DNA from 3 places in the Neobacillus sp. SAB-20_R2A genome. Region 1 is predicted to be linked to each of the others. Evidence: riboswitches for the same ligand, from Rfam matches in the RefSeq annotation. Region 1 holds a riboswitch; each other region holds the start of a gene.

Evidence for each region. A riboswitch is a leader RNA that binds a small molecule or an ion and turns the genes downstream of it on or off. The one in region 1 is predicted to bind glycine.
Region 2: linked by a shared signal. The riboswitch ahead of gcvT (glycine cleavage system aminomethyltransferase GcvT) and the one ahead of V5M37_RS15005 (amino acid permease) in region 1 are both predicted to bind glycine.
Region 3: linked by a shared signal. The riboswitch ahead of glyA (serine hydroxymethyltransferase) and the one ahead of V5M37_RS15005 (amino acid permease) in region 1 are both predicted to bind glycine.

The regions. Positions count from the first base shown of each region.
Region 1 is NZ_CP145895.1:3,077,524-3,082,442, reverse strand. Features, by position in the region: gene V5M37_RS15020 (permease) at 1-118, opposite strand, end outside; gene V5M37_RS15015 (methyltransferase domain-containing protein) at 320-1,501, shown strand; gene V5M37_RS15010 (hypothetical protein) at 1,534-2,313, shown strand; glycine riboswitch at 2,488-2,588, shown strand; glycine riboswitch at 2,591-2,650, shown strand; gene V5M37_RS15005 (amino acid permease) at 2,820-4,208, shown strand; rRNA gene V5M37_RS15000 (16S ribosomal RNA) at 4,714-4,919, shown strand, end outside.
Region 2 is NZ_CP145895.1:4,386,776-4,391,694, reverse strand. Features, by position in the region: gene V5M37_RS21500 (YqhG family protein) at 1-176, opposite strand, end outside; gene V5M37_RS21495 (DEAD/DEAH box helicase) at 154-1,842, opposite strand; glycine riboswitch at 2,003-2,092, shown strand; glycine riboswitch at 2,096-2,172, shown strand; gene gcvT (glycine cleavage system aminomethyltransferase GcvT) at 2,324-3,430, shown strand; gene gcvPA (aminomethyl-transferring glycine dehydrogenase subunit GcvPA) at 3,449-4,795, shown strand; gene gcvPB (aminomethyl-transferring glycine dehydrogenase subunit GcvPB) at 4,788-4,919, shown strand, end outside.
Region 3 is NZ_CP145895.1:536,809-541,727, forward strand. Features, by position in the region: gene V5M37_RS02640 (LysR family transcriptional regulator) at 1-108, opposite strand, end outside; gene solA (N-methyl-L-tryptophan oxidase) at 284-1,450, shown strand; gene V5M37_RS02650 (hypothetical protein) at 1,514-1,927, shown strand; glycine riboswitch at 2,007-2,111, shown strand; glycine riboswitch at 2,115-2,195, shown strand; gene glyA (serine hydroxymethyltransferase) at 2,273-3,523, shown strand; gene V5M37_RS02660 (serine dehydratase beta chain) at 3,539-4,057, shown strand; gene sdaAA (L-serine ammonia-lyase, iron-sulfur-dependent, subunit alpha) at 4,057-4,919, shown strand, end outside.

The sequences.
Region 1 (4,919 bases):
CTTCGATCAGTGCCGCAACAAACGCGCCGATCACAATAAAAGGAATTGCTTCTATTATTATACTAATAAATATCGTGTTTAATTGTAACAATTGATTCATAGGAGATCCTCCTGTAATGAAACCTCAGTTAAAAAGCATACAAAATTATAACAGAAATAATGGCAAATGATAATGTTTTTCGTTTCCAGAAGTGGGAAATGTCTTAACCGAATTAATAAATCTTTTGAAAAAATCGTAAAAACCGATTATCATAAAACTAAACATTTATAACCTGGTCTTAATATTAAGTAATAATTTAGATAAACTGGAGATTATTGTATGTCAATTGAGACGAAACAAAAGAAACCCAATATTGGCGACTATTTTAATTCACTCGGAATCAAAGAATGCAAAAGCAAGCTCGCTTTTTGGAAGCACGTCACTGCTATAGATTCCGTCTTGGCAGAGGAACTGGAACCGCTTATTTCCCGCAAAAGAAAAGGGAACATATATGATGTGAAGAATCAAACCCTGCCATTTAGTTTAGGGGCAGAATCGTGGACGATGTCCTTTCACAAATCATTGCTCACCTGGGTAAGCCAGCAAAAGGAATTAAAGCCAAAGAGAATTTTGGAAATCGGGTGTGATAATGGATTGTCGGCATGCTGGTATGCACAGCTTTTTCCTGATACGGAAATCGTCGGAGTCGACCAGTCGGAAAACGGAATCCAGTGTGCCCGGCAGTTGGCCAAACAACTAGGGCTCTCAAACGTGAGTTTTTATCAAATCGGCTTTATGGAGCTCCTCGACCATTTTTCTAAGCATTCTTTTGATATGATTATTTCGGTACGCAGCTTTCATGAGATTATGGGGCCCATTTTCATTCAAAACTATTGGTCGCTCCCTGACCACCTGAAGGAAAAACCAACGTTTGGTGACAGCTGGTATTTGCAAATCGTTGACTTCTTTTTAACCCCGAACGGAACCTATCTCTCTTGTGAGCGATTGGAAAGCCCGGCAGATGTCGGGAAGTGGGCCAATTTGCTAAAAGAAGCCAATCTCCATGTACAATGGAGTGACAGTGAGATCATCGACTATTATGAATTTAGAACAAAAAAGCAATCTCCTGTCATCGTAGCGACAAAAAAAGAAACAGGACTTTCCACTTTGGAAGGGATGGAACACCTATATTCGAAAAATCAGCCGCTCATATTAGAGGCTGGCCAATCCTATACCACGGTGAATGCAGAGTTTGCCTTCCACCGACTAGGAGTGAAAACATTTCAATCTGGACAGTATTTGGCTGTGCCTAACCACTGGTTTATGTATCGCTTTGAAGTTTGGAAAACGAATGATTTTCTGCTCGTCTATTGCTATGGTAATATGGGGTATCGTCAGTTGGACATTCTTCCTGCCGGGACATACGGAGAGGCAGAGCTGCTAATGGAGCAGGCAGCCGGGCAGTTCAGTCACCTCGGACCGATTGTAAAGTACAACAGCCTGAAAGACCGTCCAGAATAAAAGCTTCATTTATAAGGAAGGGGGAGTCATGGTTGAAATCCAATGCCCTAAAAGGTTATCGGAAATTAAGAGATATCTATGAAAATAATCTGACTGTGGAATTGCTTTCAGAAGAGATCAAGACATGTGAGGCGGATGATGATGCAGTCGCTGTTAAAAAGGAAATGTTTGATTGCGATTTTGATATTTATGGGGTTAAACAGGGCGGAAAACTTATTGGATACGTAAAAAGAGAAGATATAAAAAAAGAAGGAAAAATAAGTGAGTTTGTTGAGGATTTTCATGCCGATAACCTTATCTCAGATTCCACTTCTTTGATTGATTTGCTGGATATTTTTCAGGAGAGAGAATTCACCTTTATCCTTGAAAAGAACAAAGTTACCAGGATCGTCACGGTGGCCGATTTGCAAAAGCAGCCAATAAGGATGTTGGCTTTTAGTTTTGTTTCACTTCTGGAAATGTACATCAGTTCAGTGATTAAAGAATTTTATCCGGATGGCAGCTGGGCTGATAAGTTAACAGAATCAAGATTAACCAAAGCAAAAGAGCTTTTGGAAGAGCGGTTAGCAAAAAATGAAGCCCTGACTTTGGTGGACAATTTACAGTTATCTGATAAAGGCACGATCATTCGGAAAACGCCAAAATTAGTCGAGCTGCTAGGCTTTGAATCAAATAGTCAATGCAAGGAATTTTTCAGAAAAATTGAGGAATTACGAAACAATACAGCCCATTCTCAGGAACAAATTTACCATGACTCAAAGGAGTTTATCACTATACTTCTACAATTACAAAAGATACTAAACGTAGATTGATTGGGTTGAACTATAAGCCAGAGCAGAAGTGTTCAATGGAAAAAAACTCCTTATATCTGGGCAATCAATCTTATTTTTATAATAAGGAATTTTTCCTGAATTATATATATTCTGAATATTCGATTGACATTGTTTATTTGATAAACTAATATGAGATTAAATTCATATTAGCGGATGAATATTATGGGAGAGACTAAACGCATCGTTTAGCACCGAAGGAGCAAATTCCAAAAATCAGGTATCAATCTCTCAGGTAAAAGGACCATAATAGGACGCATCTCTGGAGAGAGCCCATGGGCCGCCAAAGGAGTCAAACTCTCAGGTAAAAGGACAGAGAAAAGTAGGAGAACCCCTATTTTTCTCTGTCCTTTTTTGGTTGAGAAAGATGGGAATAAGTAAATAAAGGGGCTGGATATTTAAAAGAAAAAATGAAAGCGCTTTTTTATGCAGATTTATGAAACCTATTTTGGATATTAAAATTGCCAGCATCAGGAGGGGAAAATGATATGCAGGAACAAAAATTGGCTAGAGGATTAAAAAACAGGCACGTGCAGCTAATCGCTATTGGCGGGGCTATCGGTACAGGTTTATTTCTCGGGGCGGGAAAGTCGATCCACTTAGCTGGACCATCGATTTTATTTGCTTATATGATTACAGGCGTCATTTGCTTTTTAATCATGCGCTCATTAGGAGAACTGCTTTTAAGCAATTTGAACTATCATTCTTTCGTTGATTTTGTTCAAGATTATTTTGGTAATATGGCTGCCTTTATCACCGGATGGACCTACTGGTTTTGCTGGATTACGATTGCAATGGCGGATTTGACAGCAGTTGGAATTTATACTCAATATTGGTTTCCCCATGTGCCACAGTGGATGCCAGGATTAATTGCCCTCGTTTTTTTACTCATGATGAATCTTGCAACCGTAAAACTATTTGGTGAAATGGAATTCTGGTTTGCATTAATTAAAGTCATCGCCATCCTAGCACTCATTGTAATTGGTATTTTTATGATTTTTAAGGGCTTTTCTACAGATTCAGGTCCATCGAGTTTTACGAATCTATGGAGCCATGATGGGATGTTCCCGAATGGCATAAATGGTTTTATCCTCTCATTCCAAATGGTCGTCTTTGCGTTCGTAGGCATTGAACTTGTAGGACTTACAGCTGGGGAAACAGAAGACCCGGAAAGAGTGATTCCAAAAGCAATCAATAATATCCCTATTCGTGTTATCATTTTCTACATTGGTGCCCTTTTAGTCATTATGAGCATCTATCCATGGAACGCAATCAAACCAGCCGAAAGTCCATTTGTCCAAGTATTCGTGGCAGTTGGTATCGCAGCAGCAGCAGGTATTGTCAATTTTGTTGTTCTCACATCTGCAGCTTCGGCATGTAATAGTGCCATCTTTAGTACAAGCCGTATGGTATACTCACTTGCAAAAAATAATAATGCACCAAAATCACTTTCTAATCTTACTGTACGTAAAGTACCCTCCAATGCATTGTTCTTCTCAACTGTTGTTATTTTAATTGGCGTTGCTTTAAACTATATAATGCCTGAAGGAGTATTTACACTGATCACTAGTGTTTCTACTGTGTGTTTTATCTTTATATGGGGAATTACTGTTATTACCCATTTAAAATATCGTAAAACAAGACCGGATTTAGCGAAAGCAAACAAGTTTAAAATGCCGTTTTATCCATTTGCTAATTACTTAATCCTAGCTTTCCTTGCGTTCGTACTTGTCGTACTTGCACTGGCAGAGGATACCCGTATTGCTTTATTTGTCACTCCGGTTTGGTTTATTTTGCTGATTGTGATTTATAAAATGCAAAAAACGAAAATAAATAAAGCGGATGAAGTGAATCGTGGGCCTATAGTAGAAAATTAATTAGAACTAGTGAAATTGTGTGGACTATTTATAGGAAAAAATAAAACACTAAACTCTTTCTTTTTCGAGTTTAGTGTTTTTTTACCTAATGCTTATTAATTGTTATGGAAATAATTACTTGTTGATAACAATCTGAAAAAGAGATAAATTGTAATTTCTGTCGCCAATCAGGTGACTGAAATACATTGGGTAAGCTTTTAAATCATGATGTATTGAAAAAAACTTTCTGTTGCATCAAAATAACAATGATGTTATGATGTGAAAGTCGCTCTTAAACAGAGTGTTCCGGTCAATCTCAATTGGAAAAAAATTGATGATTGATAGATTGTTAGAAATGTGATATGATAGTCATTGTCGCTTCTGAAAAAACGAAAGACAAAAGCATTGATAGTTCTTTGAAAACTAAACAAACAAAAACGTCAACAAACAATAATGATCGTGTTTCTTCTATATAATAAATGAAGAACATGAGCCAACGTAACTTTTTGAGCTAATCAACTCAACTTTATTGGAGAGTTTGATCCTGGCTCAGGACGAACGCTGGCGGCGTGCCTAATACATGCAAGTCGAGCGAATCACTGGGGCGCAAGTCCCGCTGGTTAGCGGCGGACGGGTGAGTAACACGTGGGCAACCTGCCTGTAAGACTGGGATAACTTCGGGAAACCGGAGCTAATACCGGATAATTTCTTCCCTCACATGAGGGAAGGTTG
Region 2 (4,919 bases), 1.3 Mb from region 1:
TTTGGTATTCCGCCAGTTTTCTCTAAATAATGCCAGTAAAAGGGCCGATTCATTAGTTCCTTATCCATTTCAATTGTTAGTTGGACATCTAAGTATCCAGGGTGATTAGTGACAATGGGACATTCATTTGCCATAAAATAATTTAAAAGAAACTTATGAATTTCCTGCTGCTGCATGTGATTCTCCTTTTTTCATATTTTGTGCAAATTCAATCATTGAAGATAAATTCTCCATTTTAATCCGCATTTCCCCTTCAGAGCAGGAGTCGCCAAAGATATCCATTATATGATCTTCAATATTTCCGAATTCTAGTTTTGTTAGAATATCATCAAGTTCTCCGATGACTCTTTCAAATAAATCAATCTTTTCGTATAAAAGCTTTAAAATATGCTCTTCCACCGTATCTTTGATGGCAAAATTATAAATCATGACATCTTTTTCCTGACCGAGGCGGTGAATCCTTCCGATTCGCTGCTCCAGTCTCATCGGGTTCCACGGCAGATCAAAATTGATAATGTGGTTGCAAAATTGTAGGTTAATCCCTTCCCCGCCCGCTTCAGTGGCAATCAGCACCTGGGCGTGCTTTTGGAACAACTCGCGCATCCAGTCCTTTTTCCCGCGCTTGAAACCGCCGCGGAAAGGAACGGAGGAAATTCCGTGCTGCTTTAAGTACCACTGTAAATATAATTGGGTAGCCCGGTATTCCGTAAAAATAATCACTTTATCATTTATTTTCTGAATTAATTCAAGGGCTTTTACTGCCTTGGAATTTTGCTCGACGGTCTCGACCTTTTTAATTAAAAAGTTGATTTGTTCTTGATAGGCCTGGGTTGGGTTTTCCTTTTTAAGAAGCATGTTTTTTAAGGTATAGAAAACGGCCTCGCGGCTTGAGCATGCTTCACGCTGCAAAGTCATCACAGAAAAACTGCTCGTTTGAACCCAGTCTCCCTCATTTTTAAGCTCTAAGATGGAGTCATACAGGTCGCGTTCCGATTTTGTAAATTCAATCGGAATCGTCTCCACATGCCGTTTCGTCCATTCGATTCCTGTATCGGCACGGCGGTTGCGGATCATGACTTTATTGACTAGCTCTTTTAGATGCTGGTCATCATTTAAGGAACGGGAATCACGTTTATATTTTTCGTAAAAGACAGTTTCATTCCCTAAGTGACCAGGCTTTAATAGGGATACGAGGTTAAAAATCTCCTCAATCCTGTTTTGAATAGGCGTTGCCGTCAGCAATAAACAAAACTTCTTTTTTAAGTTTTGAACAAATTCGTAGTTTTTGGTTTTATTATTTTTTAATTTATGGGCTTCATCGATAATGATGAGGTCATAATCTTGCTTGTAAATGATCTCCCGATGCGGATTTCGTTTCGCTGTATCGATGGAGGAAACAACGACATCACATTGTTCCCAAACATAGCTTTTTCTTTGAGTGACAGCTGGTATATAAAATTTGCTATTTAATTCCTGTGCCCACTGGGTGACTAAGGAGGCGGGAACAAGGATTAACACTTTTTTCACTAATCCGCGAATCATGTATTCTTTTAAAATTAACCCCGCCTCGATAGTCTTTCCGAGACCCACTTCATCCGCAAGGATGGCCTTTCCGTTCATGTTTTCAACCACCTGCTTGGCTGTTTCAAGCTGATGAGGGAGAGGCGTCAAATTTGGCAGATGCTTTGGGGCCTGCAGGCCTTCGAATTCCGGGACCACCAAGTGTTTTTCAATATCGATGGCCAATTTAAAAAGCTCCCAATTCCCCCAAGGTCCATCATGATCAATTTTATGTAAAAAATCATCCTGCCAGGAGGAATCAAATTCCATTTCGACATTCATCCGTTTCAGCTCCTTTTTTTCGATAAATTGTTATTGCCCGATATGTTGTTTTAATGGTAGGATGATAATAGCTTTGAAAGTTTCAAATATTTAAATAAGGTAATCTATTTTTTAAGTATAATTAGTATGACCAAATTGGAAAAAAATATTATAAGTGCGAATGAAAACAAGGGGAGAGACTACTTTTTGTAGCGCCGAAGGAGCAAGCAGCTTATGTGAATCTCTCAGGCAAAAGAACTCTTGTTGGACGCAGCTCTGGAGAGTGCTGGATGATACCAGCCACCAAAGGGGACAGCCGATTTAGGTAAACTTTCAGGTGCAAGGACAGAGACCTTCTTTATTGGTAAAGGGAGGTTTCTGTCCTTTTTTGCACCTTTTTGTTGTTTTTAGGAAAATGGCAAGGAGTTTTCCTATTTTTGTTAATTGGCAATAATTCATTTTTACAAATAATGAACATGTAGTAAATGAAGGGGGATTTATGATGACGGAATTAAAACGCACTCCGCTGTTCGAAGTTTACAAGGAATACGGCGGAAAAACCATCGATTTTGGCGGCTGGGAGTTGCCTGTCCAGTTTTCAAGCATCAAGGATGAGCATGAAGCTGTCCGCACGAAAGCCGGTTTATTCGATGTATCCCATATGGGCGAAGTTGAGGTAAAGGGCCCAGACAGCCTTAACTATTTACAAAAATTGATGACAAATGACATTTCAAAAGTGAAAGACGGCGGTGCACAATATACTGCGATGTGCTATGAAAACGGCGGAACTATTGACGACCTGCTTGTTTACAAGGTTGAAGATAATCACTATTTACTTGTTGTCAACGCATCGAATATTGAAAAGGACTACAACTGGCTGGAGAAGCATCTTGTAGGCGATGTTACAATCGAAAACTTGTCTGAAACAATGGCACAGCTTGCGCTTCAAGGCCCTCTTGCTGAAAAGGTATTACAGAAGCTTGCTTCAGAGACGGATTTAAGTCAAATTGGCTTTTTCAAATTCCAGCAGGAAGTTGTTTTAAATGGGAAAAAAGCACTTGTATCTAGAACTGGTTATACAGGGGAAGACGGCTTTGAAGTATATTGTGATGCCGGTGATGTCGTCGAACTTTGGACTGCCATTCTGGAAGCCGGAAAAGACGAGGGAGTTATTCCTTGCGGCCTAGGTGCACGCGACACACTTCGTTTTGAAGCAAACTTAGCGCTTTACGGCCAGGAATTATCACCGGAAATCTCCCCGCTTGAGGCAGGAATTGGCTTTGCGGTGAAATTGAATAAAGAGGCTGATTTTATTGGAAAAGAAGCTCTCGTGAAGCAAAAGGAAGCAGGTTTGTCCCGGAAGCTTGTTGGGGTTGAGATGGTTGACCGGGGAATTCCGCGACACGGCTATCCAGTTTACAAAGGGGAAGCGCTAATTGGTGAAGTTACCACCGGTACACAGTCCCCAACCTTAAAGAAAAACATCGGTCTTGCCCTCATTTCTTCCGAACATGCAGGACTCGATACCGAAGTGGAAGTTGAAATTCGCGGCAAACGTTTAAAAGCGAAAGTGGTTCCTACACCTTTTTATAAAAGAGAAAAGAAATAGCAGAAGGGAGCAAGGTTTATGAAACATCGCTATTTACCCATGACTGAACAAGATAAGCAGGCAATGCTGGAGACAATTGGCGTTTCCACTGTCGATGAACTATTCAGTGATATTCCTGAAAAAGTACGATTTAAAGGTGAATACAATATTAAACCGGCAAAATCAGAAACAGCTTTGATGAAAGAACTTTTTCAGTTAGCAAGCCGGAATGCTGATTTAAAATCGAATGTGTCTTTCTTAGGTGCCGGAGTTTATGACCACTATATGCCGGTTATCGTTGACCATGTCATTTCAAGATCAGAGTTCTACACAGCCTATACACCTTACCAACCGGAGATCTCCCAAGGGGAACTGCAGGCGATTTTTGAATTCCAAACAATGATTTGTGAATTAACAGGAATGGATGTGGCTAACTCCTCGATGTATGACGGCGGTACCGCACTTGCTGAAGCAGCAATGCTAAGTGCTGGTCACACTAAACGGAAAACCATCCTGGTTTCCGGTGCTGTTCACCCTGAATCCCGTGAGGTTTTGGAAACTTACGCAAAGGGTCAATACCTTGATGTGATTGAGGTTCCTGTGAAGGATGGCATTACTGATGTTGACGCCCTAAAAGGATTGCTAAATGCTGACGTAGCCGCAGTTGTCGTTCAATATCCAAACTTTTTAGGTCGAATTGAACCATTAAAAGAGCTTGAAGAGATTATTCACGAAAATAAAGCAATGTTTGTTGTTTCCAGCAATCCATTATCACTTGGAATTTTGACACCTCCAGGAAAATTTGGTGCAGATATTGTTGTCGGCGATGCCCAGCCGTTCGGAATCCCGACTGCCTTTGGAGGTCCGCACTGTGGCTATTTTGCGGTTACGACAAAGCTAATGCGTAAAGTTCCCGGCCGTCTTGTCGGCCAGACAACAGATGACCAAGGCCGCCGCGGTTTTGTTTTAACACTGCAGGCACGTGAGCAGCATATCCGCCGCGATAAGGCGACTTCTAATATTTGCTCCAACCAAGCCTTAAATGCCCTTGCTGCATCTGTTGCGATGACTGCCCTTGGAAAAAAAGGTGTCCGCGAAATCGCAACAGCCAATTTACAAAAGGCTCATTATGCGAAAATCGCTTTTAAAGAAGCAGGGCTTGAAGTAGTTAATGATGGTCACTCCTTTAACGAGTTTGTTGTCAATTTAAATAAACCGGTAAAAGAGGTTAATCAGCAGCTGCTCCAAAAAGGAATCATTGGCGGTTATGATTTGGGCCGTGACTATCCTGAGCTTGCAGGCCATATGCTGATCTGCGTAACAGAGCAAAGAACGAAGGAAGAGATTGATACATTAGTGAAAGAATTGGGGGATTTGCATGCATAATCAAGACCAGAAGCTGATTTTTGAAGTGAGTACACCAGGCCGGGTCGGATACAGCCTTCCGGAAATGGATGTTCCTGAAGCAGATGTTGCTGCGCTCCTTCCAGAAGGATATTTAAGGGAAGAG
Region 3 (4,919 bases), 2.5 Mb from region 1:
GATCCTTACGGTTACATAGGATTGAACATAATTTAAGCTTTTGGCGGCCTTTGAAATGCTTCCGAATTCAGCTACCTTTTGAAAAATCCGCAAATCCTTAATTTCCATGGCTATTCCCCCGTATTAATTTGTTATTCCTATTACCACATTGCTAATAGAGATAATATTTCTAATAGAGATAGATAGTATCTCTTTTAATCATTTTACTTGATGGCAGAAAGGTCGTAAGATGTTATTAAAGAATTAAGAAAATTTAAATTATTGAAAAAGGAGAGCAGAAACGATGAGCAAAAAAGACTTTGATGTAATTGTAGTTGGCGCAGGATCGATGGGAATGGCAGCAGGTTATTACCTGGCCAAACAAGGTGTGAAAACATTATTGGTAGATGCATTTGATCCGCCTCATACGAATGGCAGCCATCACGGTGACACTCGGATTATCCGCCATGCCTATGGTGAAGGACGTGAGTATGTACCGTTTGCCTTAAGAGCCCAAGAGTTATGGTATGAACTTGAGAGAGAAACACATCATAAGATTTTTACAAAAACCGGTGTTTTAGTATTTGGACCTAAGGGTGAATCTGACTTCGTTGCTGAAACGATAGAAGCTGCCAGCATTCATGGGTTGGATGTTGATTTACTAGAAGGCGAAGAAATTCATCAGCGCTGGCCGGGTGTAACCGTCCCTGAAAACTTTAACGCAATCTATGAAAAAAACTCCGGCGTCTTATTCAGTGAAAATTGCATTCGCGCCTATCGCGAGCTAGCTGAAGCAAATGGTGCAAAAGTGTTAACACATACAAGGGTTGAGGATTTTGAGATTTCCGAGGACTCTGTCAAAATCCAAACTGAATTTGGTTCCTTTACCGGCAGTAAGTTGATTTTGAGCATGGGGGCTTGGAACAGCAAACTTCTATCAAAATTAAATATTGATATTCCATTACAGCCTTACCGCCAAGTTGTTGGGTTCTTCGAATGCGAAGAATCACAGTATAGCAATACCCATGGTTTCCCGGCCTTCATGGTTGAAGTACCGACAGGCATCTATTACGGGTTCCCAAGCTTCAGCGGCTGCGGTTTGAAAATAGGATACCATACTTTCGGTCAAAAAATCGACCCGGATACAATTAATCGTGAATTTGGGATCTATACGGAGGATGAAGGAAATATTCGCAGATTTCTAGAAGAATACATGCCGGGTGCTACTGGAACTCTTAAAAGAGGGGCAGTGTGCATGTACACAAAAACACCTGATGAGCATTTTGTGATTGATTTGCATCCACAGTACTCCAATGTGGCAATCGCAGCAGGCTTCTCCGGCCATGGATTTAAATTCTCAAGTGTTGTTGGTGAAACGCTAAGCCAACTAGTGACAACTGGCAAAACCGAACATGATATTTCTCTTTTCTCTATCAATCGCCCTGCTTTAAAACAGAAAGCAAAGATCTAATAGATTATTAAATTGCCATTATCCTAGAACGATTAAAAAAATAATAAATTTAGAGGTGCAAAAATGAGCGAAAAAACATTAACCCAAAGCCAATTAACTTATTTAGATGCAAAACCGGGCATTCAATTAATTAAAGCAGGAACCTATAAATTAAATGAATTAAGCGTATTGCGGGGAACACCTGAGTTAAAGGGACAAATCCTTGATGTGCCGATTACAGATAAAAAACAAGTATTAACAATGGGTTACTATGCACTCCAGCCTTCGGTTGATTATTCTGCAGAATTTACGTTTATCGAAATTAAAGTTGTGACCAAAGGTAAAATGGTTGTCCGCGATGTAGAAGGAAACAAATATGTGGCAGAAGTAGGGGACGTATTAGTCTTCTCCCCTAATACAACGGTTATTTTCGATGGTGAAAGTGATGGCGAAGTGGTTTACTTCAAAAATGTAGAGGCAAATCCTACTTATTTGTAATAACCAAACTTATTTAAAAAAGCATTGACAATTACAAACAGAATGATTATTCTGAAAATAATAAAATTGAATAGGGCGGATGATTGTTGTGGGAGAGTGTAATATCTACATCTACCACCGAAGGAGCAAGTTCCAAAAAAACCCTTGGAACCAATCTCTCAGGTAAAAGAACCATAACAGGACGCACCTCTGGAGAGCGTATTTGAAAATGCCACCAAAGGAGAAAGCTCCAAATGTTGGAGTTTAACTCTCAGGTAAAAGGACAGAGAAGGGATGATTTTACACCCCTTTTCTGTCCTTTTTTGTTTTTTTTAAAGCAATTATGGAAAAATGGAGGAATTGTCAATGAGTTTACAACAAAACGATTCAACAATTTTTGAGGCAATTGAAAGTGAGAAAAATCGCCAGCTTCATACCTTGGAATTAATTGCATCCGAAAACTTTGTCAGCCCGGATGTTTTAGAAGCAATGGGAAGTGTGATGACGAATAAGTATGCCGAGGGTTATCCAGGTAAGCGCTATTATGGCGGCTGTGAATTTGTGGATGTCGCAGAACAGGCAGCGATTGAACGGTTAACTAAATTATTCGGCGCCAAATTTGCCAATGTCCAGCCACATTCCGGTGCACAGGCCAATACTGCTGTATTTTTTGCCCTGCTTCAACCAGGCGATAAGATTATGGGGATGAATTTATCGCACGGCGGCCATTTAACTCACGGCAGTCCGGTAGCAATGTCAGGAAAATGGTTCGATGTTGTTTCTTATGGGGTAAGAGAAGACAATCACCTGATTGATTACGATGAGCTGGAAGAAGTTGCGAAAAGAGAACAACCAAAATTAATTATCGGCGGTACAAGCGCCTATCCGAGAGTGATTGATTTTGCGAGATTTAGACAAATCGCCGATCAGGTTGGCGCAAAACTGATGGTTGATATGGCACATATTGCCGGACTTGTTGCTGCAGGTCTCCATCCTTCTCCCGTTCCATATGCGGATGTTGTGACCAGCACCACTCATAAAACATTGCGCGGCCCACGAGGCGGAGTGATTTTAACAAACGATGAAGAAATAATCAAACAAATAAATAAAGCTGTTTTTCCGGGAACTCAGGGCGGGCCGCTTATGCATATTATTGCCGCTAAGGCAGTTGCTTTCAATGAAGCATTGCAGCCAAGCTTTAAGGAATATGCCAAACAAATTATTGAAAATTCAGCTGCACTGGGAGAGGCGCTTAAGCAGGAAGGGGCAGCGCTTGTATCCGGCGGGACTGATAATCATATTGTGCTCCTCGATGTGCGTCCATGGGATTTAACAGGAAAAGAAGCAGAGAAATTGCTTGAAGAAGTCGGGATTACAGTTAATAAAAACACCATTCCATACGACCCGAAAAGCCCGTTTGTGACAAGCGGAATCCGCATGGGAACAGCCGCGTTAACAACACGTGGAATGAAACAAGAGGAAATGGTGCAAATCGCAAAAGTGATCGCAGCCGTTCTTAAGAGCAAAGGGGATTTAGCCGTAATCGAACAGGGGAGAAAGACAACAAAAGCAATTTGCGGGAGATTTCCATTATTTCAACAGCCAATCACTGTGTAAGAAAGGGGTAGCTTAATGGAGTATCAAAGCTGTTTTGACATCATCGGCCCGATTATGGTTGGGCCATCGAGTTCCCATACAGCCGGTGTTGTATCAATTGGGAAATTTGTTTATGAGTTGCTTGGAGGGTCCCCGCAAAGGGCGGATATTACTTTCTATGATTCGTTCTCCGAAACATACCAGGGACACGGAACGGATAAAGCGCTTCTTGGCGGCCTGCTTGGGATGAATACAGATGATACCAGAATTAGATATGCGGTTGAATTAACCAAACGATACGGGCTTCACTATGAATTTAAATTTGAAGATCGCTGCCCTTATTACGATCATCCCAATACAACTGTTATTAGGGCAAGACGTGCGGGCCATTTTGTTAAAGTAGGCGGTGTATCATTAGGCGGCGGTTTATCAAAAATCTTTATGATTGATGATGAAATAGTTGATATTCGATTAAGCACAAGTGATGATTTTTCAGAAATCGCAGCAAAATTTCGTTCCAATCCTTTTCATGAAGCAATCTTGGAGGGTGTATGATGGATTTTCGGTCAATGAACGAGCTTATTGAACTTTGTAACCGTGAACGGAAAACAGTTGGCGAAATGATGCTGATGGTGGAAATGGAAAAATCAGGCCGTGACAAAGAGACGATCATCGATATGATGGCAGAGCGGTTAATTAAAATGAAGCAAGCAGTGGAGACCGGTGTAGAAGATGCTTCCCCGGCACCAAGCGGTATTTCCGGCGGTGATGCCGTCAAGATGAGCGAATATGTAAATAACGGGAAGGGCTTATCAGGTCCATATATTAACGATGCAATGACGTTCTCGATGGCAACATCTGAAAGCAATGCACGGATGGGCGTGATTGTGGCGACGCCAACGGCCGGGGCAGCCGGTATTTTACCGGGGGTTTTATTTTCACTGCGAAAGAATGACGACACCTCCTATCGGGATTTAGTCATGGGTTTGTTTACCGCAAGTGCACTCGGATATGTGATTGCCAACCGCTCCTTTATCTCTGGAGCGGCAGGAGGATGCCAAGCGGAGGTTGGTTCGGCCACCGCAATGGCGGCCGGCGCAATTGTTGAATTAAAGGGCGGGACACCAGAGCAGGTCGTAAACGCCACCGCAATCGCGATGAAATCCCTTTTAGGGTTAGTATGTGACCCGGTCGCCGGTCTCGTAGAAGTTCCTTGCATTAAGCGAAACGTGATCGGCACTTCGATCGCCTTTTCAGCAGCCGACCTGTCGCTGGCCGGAATTGAAAGCCGGATCCCATGTGATGAAGTCATAGAGGCAATGTACAAAATAGGCAAAGAAATGCCGCGCACACTAAGGGAAACGGCACTCGGCGGACTGGCGATGACGGACACGGGAATAAAATTAAAGGATCGGTT